DNA from 2 places in the Streptococcus gallolyticus subsp. gallolyticus DSM 16831 genome. Region 2 is predicted to be linked to the other one. Evidence: predicted binding sites of a transcription regulator. Region 2 holds the regulator's gene; the other holds the start of a gene.
What was found. Region 2 encodes Rex, which represses fermentation and respiration genes when NADH is low (regulators of the CRP and FNR family bind a similar motif). Its sites were predicted from a motif close to TTGTGAANTANTTCACAA; they were not measured.
Positions count from the first base shown of each region.

Region 1: the regulator Rex is predicted to act here: its motif matches at 1,897-1,914, upstream of adhE (bifunctional acetaldehyde-CoA/alcohol dehydrogenase).

Region 1 is NZ_CP018822.1:235,709-239,134, reverse strand. It holds gene adhE (bifunctional acetaldehyde-CoA/alcohol dehydrogenase) at 1-1,719, opposite strand, end outside; gene rpsO (30S ribosomal protein S15) at 2,203-2,472, opposite strand; gene BTR42_RS01355 (Cof-type HAD-IIB family hydrolase) at 2,786-3,426, shown strand, end outside.
Region 2 is NZ_CP018822.1:1,099,326-1,102,751, reverse strand. It holds gene BTR42_RS05675 (cysteine desulfurase family protein) at 1-965, shown strand, start outside; gene BTR42_RS05670 (DUF1831 domain-containing protein) at 967-1,314, shown strand; gene BTR42_RS05665 (redox-sensing transcriptional repressor Rex) at 1,460-2,107, shown strand; gene radC (RadC family protein) at 2,257-2,937, opposite strand; gene BTR42_RS05655 (glycosyltransferase family 8 protein) at 2,984-3,426, opposite strand, start outside.

The sequences.
Region 1 (3,426 bases), 860 kb from region 2:
AATTAAACGTGCAATCTTAGATGCATCAATAGCAGAGCCACCACCAATTGCAATGACTGTATCTGGTTTGAAATCACGCATTTGTTTTGCAATTTCGATTGTTTGTCCAAGAGTTGGGTCTGGTTTGATTGTTCCGTAAATTGATGTTGCGACTTTTTCATCACGCAATGCCAATTGAGCAAGGACAGTGTCAACAAATCCAAATTGAACCATACCTGGGTCTGCTACAATCAAAGCACGTTGCATTGGTTCATATTCATCTTGCAAATATGAGATAGCATTCTTTTCGTAGTAAGTTTTTTCTGGTAAGCGAATCCATTGTGGACGGTTACGACGTTTCGCAACAGTCTTGATATTTAAGAGATCGCCAGTTGAAAGATTGTGTGACAATGAATTTTTCCCCCATGATCCTGTTCCAAGTGTTAAGCTGGCTTTAAGTGCGTCTGTATAGACATCACCGATACCTCCGACTGAATCTGGTTGGTTAACCAAGACACGTGATGCTTTCACGGCATCGCCATATGTTGCTACAAATGGGTCTGCTTGTGAACCAATTTGGATACCGGCATTGTGTCCTGCACCTTGATAATCAAGAAGCGCTTCAACAATTTCGATACCTTCTTCACGATCTTTAGCTTTGTACACTGAAAGGAGTGGAGACAATTTTTCTGATGATAGTTTTTCACCGATGTTTTTCTTGTCAAGCTCAAACAAGAGAACATCTTTACCTTCTGGCAATTTCACACCAGCTTGTTCACAAATCCAAGTTGCTGGCATTCCGGCAACAGGACCGTTTACACCATGGTTGTCATTGAAAACAAAGTCTTCAATTTTCTTGTAGTCCTTCTTAGGTACTAAGTAAGCACCTTTATCTTGCATTTTTTGCAACCATTCTTTATAAACTGGCGCTTCAACGACTGCTGAATTTTCAGTCGCACAAATCATACCATTATCAAAGCGTTTTGATAACAACAAGTCTTCCACAGCGCGGTCAATATGAGCAGTTGCATCAACATAGATAGCACCATTACCTGCACCAACACCCATTGATGGGTTACCTGATTTAAGGGCTGCATTTACCATACCAGGTCCACCAGTTGCCAAAATAGAAGCAATTTTCTTGTTTTGGATAAGGGCTGTTGTGTTAGCGATTGATGGCGTTTCAATCCATTGGACAATATTTTCAGGAGCACCAGCTTTCACCGCAGCGTCGTAAAGAATTTTTGCTGCATGAGCTGAACATTTTTGTGCTTGTGGGTGGAATGCAAAAACAATGGCATTACGTGTTTTCAACGCTACCAAAATTTTAAACATTGTTGTTGATGTTGGGTTTGTTGTTGGGACAATACCTGCTAAAACACCAAGAGGTGCTGCAATTTGAATACTTCCAGAAACCTTATCTTCACCAATGATACCAACTGTTTTTTCATTTTTGATACGTTCGTAAACGTATTCTGTTGCGAAGTGGTTTTTAGTATCTTTATCCTCAACGACACCACGACCAGTTTCGGCATGTGCTTCTTTTGCCAATTCTAGCGAAGCTTCAGAACCTGCAAGAGCCATAGCTGCTACAATTTTATCAACTTGTTCTTGTGAATAAGTTGCATAAACGCGCTCAGCTTCAAGAGCTTTATCGACAAGAGCCCCTGTGTACTGCTGGGCTGCTTCTTCAGCGCTCAACTCGTTATTCTTTACATCTGCATTTGTTGCTTTAGCCATTAAGAAAACCTCCTTATAAGTACCCTTAAAATAAGTGCCTCAATTTTTAAGAAGAACAATGAATGAATGACACCAAGATAAAAACAAAGCCTGTATAGTCGTCTAAAACCTCAACAGAGGTCAAAAAACTCTCTTCACTACACAAAATCAAAGGTTAAGTTCTTCAACTATCAATCATTGTGATATTCTTCACCAACTATATTAAACTTTTTTCAAAAAAAGTCAAGTATTTTTTGTAAGCTTTTTCATTTTTATTACAAAAGCGTTGTAAGGGGATACAAAAGAAACGCCGTAAACCTTGCTATATTAATGTTTTTATCACTTTTGACACGATTCTCTCATTTTATTTAATCATCTCAAGGTTATTATCGTTTGCTTTCATTTTTTGTAAAATTTGTCTTTTTAAAGGAGAAATCATTTTGGAAAATACAAAAAAGCCCCTTGGAAAAATCCAAGAAGCTTTTAGTTGACTTGGGCGTCTGATTAACGACGAAGTCCGAGTGATGCGATCAATTCGCGGTAACGGTTAACGTCTGTGCGGCGAAGGTATGCCAACAAGTTACGACGGTGACCGATTTTTTTCATCAATCCACGGTAAGTTGCGTGGTCTTTTTTGTGTTGTTTAATGTGCTCGTTAAGGTGGTTGATTTCCCAAGTAAGAACAGCTACTTGAACTTCAACTGAACCTGTGTCACCTTCGTGACGTGCGTATTGAGCAATGATTTCATTTTTTTTCTCTTTTGAGATTGCCATAATATTTTTCTCCTTTATATTGCTTCATCCGAGTCGTAGGTTTTTGGCGTCTCCTACAACCAAGAAAAAGTTACTTGTCATACGACAGTCCTTATTGTAGCAGATTACTGCTGCTTTTGTCAAAGGTTTTTAATGTTTTTAGCTAAGGTCATCTAAAAGTTATTTGGAAGTCATCCGTTTGAAAAACTTTTTTCAAAAATTTATCAAGAAAGTCAGAAAAAATGACAAGAACATTCTAAACAACGCTCAGCTATTTTCATCTTTTCCAAAATCAACTATACTGAAATCAAACAACAAGAAAGTGAGAACTCTTATGACAAAATCTTTAATTATCATGGATATTGACGGAACATTGACAAACAGCGAGAAAAAAATCACTCCTAAAACAAAAGAAGCTCTTTTAGCCGCTCAAGAACAAGGAGCACGTCTCATCTTGGCTTCTGGTCGTCCTGTAAGTGGTATGCAGGATTTTGCTAAAGAATTAGCAATGGACAAGCACCACGGGCTTTTAGTGGCTTATAATGGCGCTGTGGTAGTGGATTGTGAATCTGGCGATATTCTTTTCAATCAAGCCATGACGGTTGAAGAAGGACAAGCAGTTCTTGAACACGTGAAACAATTTGATGTCATCCCAATGATTAGCAAAGGGGATTATATGTACGTCAACGATGTCTATAACAACATGATTCACTGGGAGAAAAAGAATCTAGACATTAATATCATTGAATACGAATCACGTGGCGGTAAATATTTGCTAGCTGAAAAGCGTGATTTGGCTGCCTTTGCTGATTTCCCGCTCAATAAAATCTTATTGGCTGGCAGTAGCGATTATCTTACTGCACATTACAAAGAAATTGCTGCACCATTTGAAGGCAAACTCAGTTCAATGTTTACGGCAGATTTTTATTATGAATTTACTGCTCAAGGAATCGACAAGGCAAAAGCCTTGGATAC
Region 2 (3,426 bases):
TGATTGCCTCAGCCTTAAAGACTGACCCACGCCGCATTATCTTTACATCTGGTGCAACCGAAAGCAACAATACTGCTATCAAAGGTTACGCCCTTGCTAATCAAGCTAAAGGAAAACACCTCATCACTACTGCTATCGAGCATCATTCTGTGCTTCACACCATGGAATACTTGGAAAAACGCTTTGGTTTTGAAGTGACCTATCTGAAGCCTGAAAATGGTCATATTTCTGCGCAACAAGTTGCTGACGCTTTACGTGATGATACTATTTTGGTTAGCATCATGTTTGCCAATAACGAAACTGGTGATCTTCTTCCTGTTAAAGAAATTGGAGAACTTCTTCAAGACCATCAAGCCGCATTCCATGTTGATGCCGTTCAAGCCGTCGGAAAAATTGATGTCTTTCCTGAAGAAATCAAAGCTGATTTTCTTTCAGCTTCTGCTCATAAATTCCATGGACCAAAAGGTGTCGGTATTCTCTACTCAACACCACAGCATTTTGATAACTTGCTTCATGGTGGCGAACAAGAAGAGAAACGCCGTGCTAGTACGGAAAATATGATTGGTATTGCCGGTTTAGCCCAAGCTTTGTCTGACGCCATTGCTCATAAAGATGAAAATTATCAACACGTTCAAGAACTTCGTCAAGCATTCCTTGATGGCATTTCTGATTTGGATTATTATATCAATGGTAGCCAACATAACATGCCTCACGTTCTTAACATCGGTTTTCCAAATCAAAACAACGGTATTCTTTTAACGCAACTTGATTTAGCAGGTTTTGCCGTTTCAACAGGTTCTGCTTGTACTGCTGGAACAGTCGATCCAAGTCATGTTTTGTCTAGCATTTATGGTGACGATTCTCCACGTTTAACAGAATCTATTCGCATTAGCTTTTCAGAGCTTAATACAATCAGCGAAGTCCAACAACTCGCTCAAAAATTAATAGAAATTGTAGGAAAATAAGATGGCATTTGAAAAAGAAATTACTTTAGAAAACTGTCTTTATAGCTATGCTATTAGCGATAACATCAAAAAATACACGCTTCGTGATACCACATTTTCACAAAATCGTATCGGAAACTACGAATTAACACGCTTGTTGGAAAAAGTGCCTAATTCTGGTGATGGTTTCCCATTGAAAATTACGATTAACAAAGATTTGACAGGTTTTAAACTCAGCATTACTGATAAATCTGGTCTGCGTTTTGTCAATATCTTCAAATCTGAGGACAATAAAATCCTTCAAGAAAAATTTTATTTCTTAATGGATAGTCTTGTGGAACGTGATATTTTCACAAAAAAACGTGTTTAATAACCTTTTAAACACTAAAAACGACTTAATATCTAACATTTTTTGTTAGTTTAAGTCGTTTTTTTAGCTTATTTCGTTAAATTTGTTTCTGTTTTCACAAACTTTTTGATACAATAGTGTTAACAAGTAAAAGGGAGATGGTATTGTGACTACTGAGAAATCTATTCCTAAAGCAACAGCTAAACGACTCTCACTTTATTATCGTATTTTCAAGCGATTCAATACAGATAATGTCGAAAAAGCGAGTTCTAAACAAATTGCAGATGCTATGGGAATTGATTCTGCAACCGTACGTCGAGATTTTTCATATTTCGGCGAACTAGGGCGTCGAGGATTCGGCTATGATGTCAAAAAATTGATGAATTTCTTTGCTGACATTTTAAATGACCATTCAACGACAAATGTTCTTCTTGTTGGTTGCGGAAATATTGGACGAGCTTTGCTTCACTATCGTTTCCACGATCGTAATAAAATGCAAATTGCTATGGCTTTTGATACTGACGATAATGAAATGGTGGGACATGAAACATCAGATGGCATTCCAATCTATGGTATCTCATCACTAAAAAAACACGCGCAAGAAGCTGGCATTGAAACAGCTATTTTAACTGTTCCAAGTTCAAAAGCTCAAGAAGTTGCGGATGTCTTGGTTGATGCTGGTATTCATGGTATTTTGAGCTTCTCTCCTGTTCACCTCAATGTTCCAAAAGGTATCATCGTTCAATACGTTGATTTAACAAGTGAGTTGCAAACCTTACTATATTTCATGAATCAATCCAATCAAAATAATTAGGCTATCAAGTTAGCTTCAAAAACAACATTCTTGATACTTTCCACTAAGTGAAAGTATCTTTTTTGTTGCTTACCATTTATTTTTTAGAATATATTTTATGAATGACTTTCTTCTGCTGCTTTCTCGTTAGAAATTCAAAGTGAACGACATTACAAAACATCTGTTTCTTCTCGGAAGCTGTAATATTGGTATTTTCCAATGACGATATGGTCAAGGCAAATAATACCAATATCTTCACAAGCGCGTTTCATTTTTTGGGTAAATTGCAGGTCGTTCTCGCTTGGCTCTGGGGAGCCTGACGGATGATTATGGACAATAATAACTGATGTTGCCATATTTTTGCATGCATAATAGAGAATTTCACGTGGTTCAGCAATCGAACGGCGAACAGAACCGATAAAAATCGTTCGTTGTTCAATAATTCGATTTTGCGTATCCAGATAAATAGCCACCAAGTGCTCTTGTTTTTGGTCGCTCAATTCTAACATCATTTTACGTGCTAGGCGTTCGCTGCTCATAATGCGTTCTTTTTGGACATATTCAGCCTTGCTAATGCGCTTTGCTAGTTCAATCATTGCTTTGATTTCAATTGATTTAACATAACCAATACCGTTGATTTGTTGCAATTCTTGCAGGGATAGGTGTTGAAAATCAGCTAAGCTATCTAGATTTTTCAAGATTTGATTGGCAACTTCCAAAACTGGGGTTGTTTTTGTTCCTGTTCGTAATAAAATAGATAATAGTTCCTGATTGCTAAGGTGCTCTGCCCCCAAATCTCTCAAGCGTTCTCGTGGCAACATAGCATCTGCTTTCATTTCAATTGCATACATAATAAAAAGTACCTCCACTTATTTATTCGTAAGTCGAGGTACTTTTTTAATGATTTTTCTTATTTTTTAAACGTAATGCGCGGTGCTGATAGTGTTTATAAAGAGCGCTGTAACGTCCGCGGTAATCTTTTTTCCATGGCTTATCTCGTCCGCAAAAATGCAAGAACACCGTATGTTCAATAACCCAATTTAAATTCCATTTGCCAGAACTTCTACTATAATAAAGAACATTATATCGCGCATCGTAATTATAAATCTGGTCAGGAATTTGCAAGGTTTGATGCCCATATAAGGCATTCAAGATGTCTTGGTCTGGCAACAACAAGAGATGATTATTTTGCTCAATATAATCTAAAATGTCTTGTCGGTGCACCGACTGGCGAATGGCATCCAAGTTCATCAAAAGGACACCAGAATTAAAATACCCTTCTGCCTCAAAATTCCCTAAACGCAGTTTATTAACGAGTTCTGAAATATTGCCATCTGACG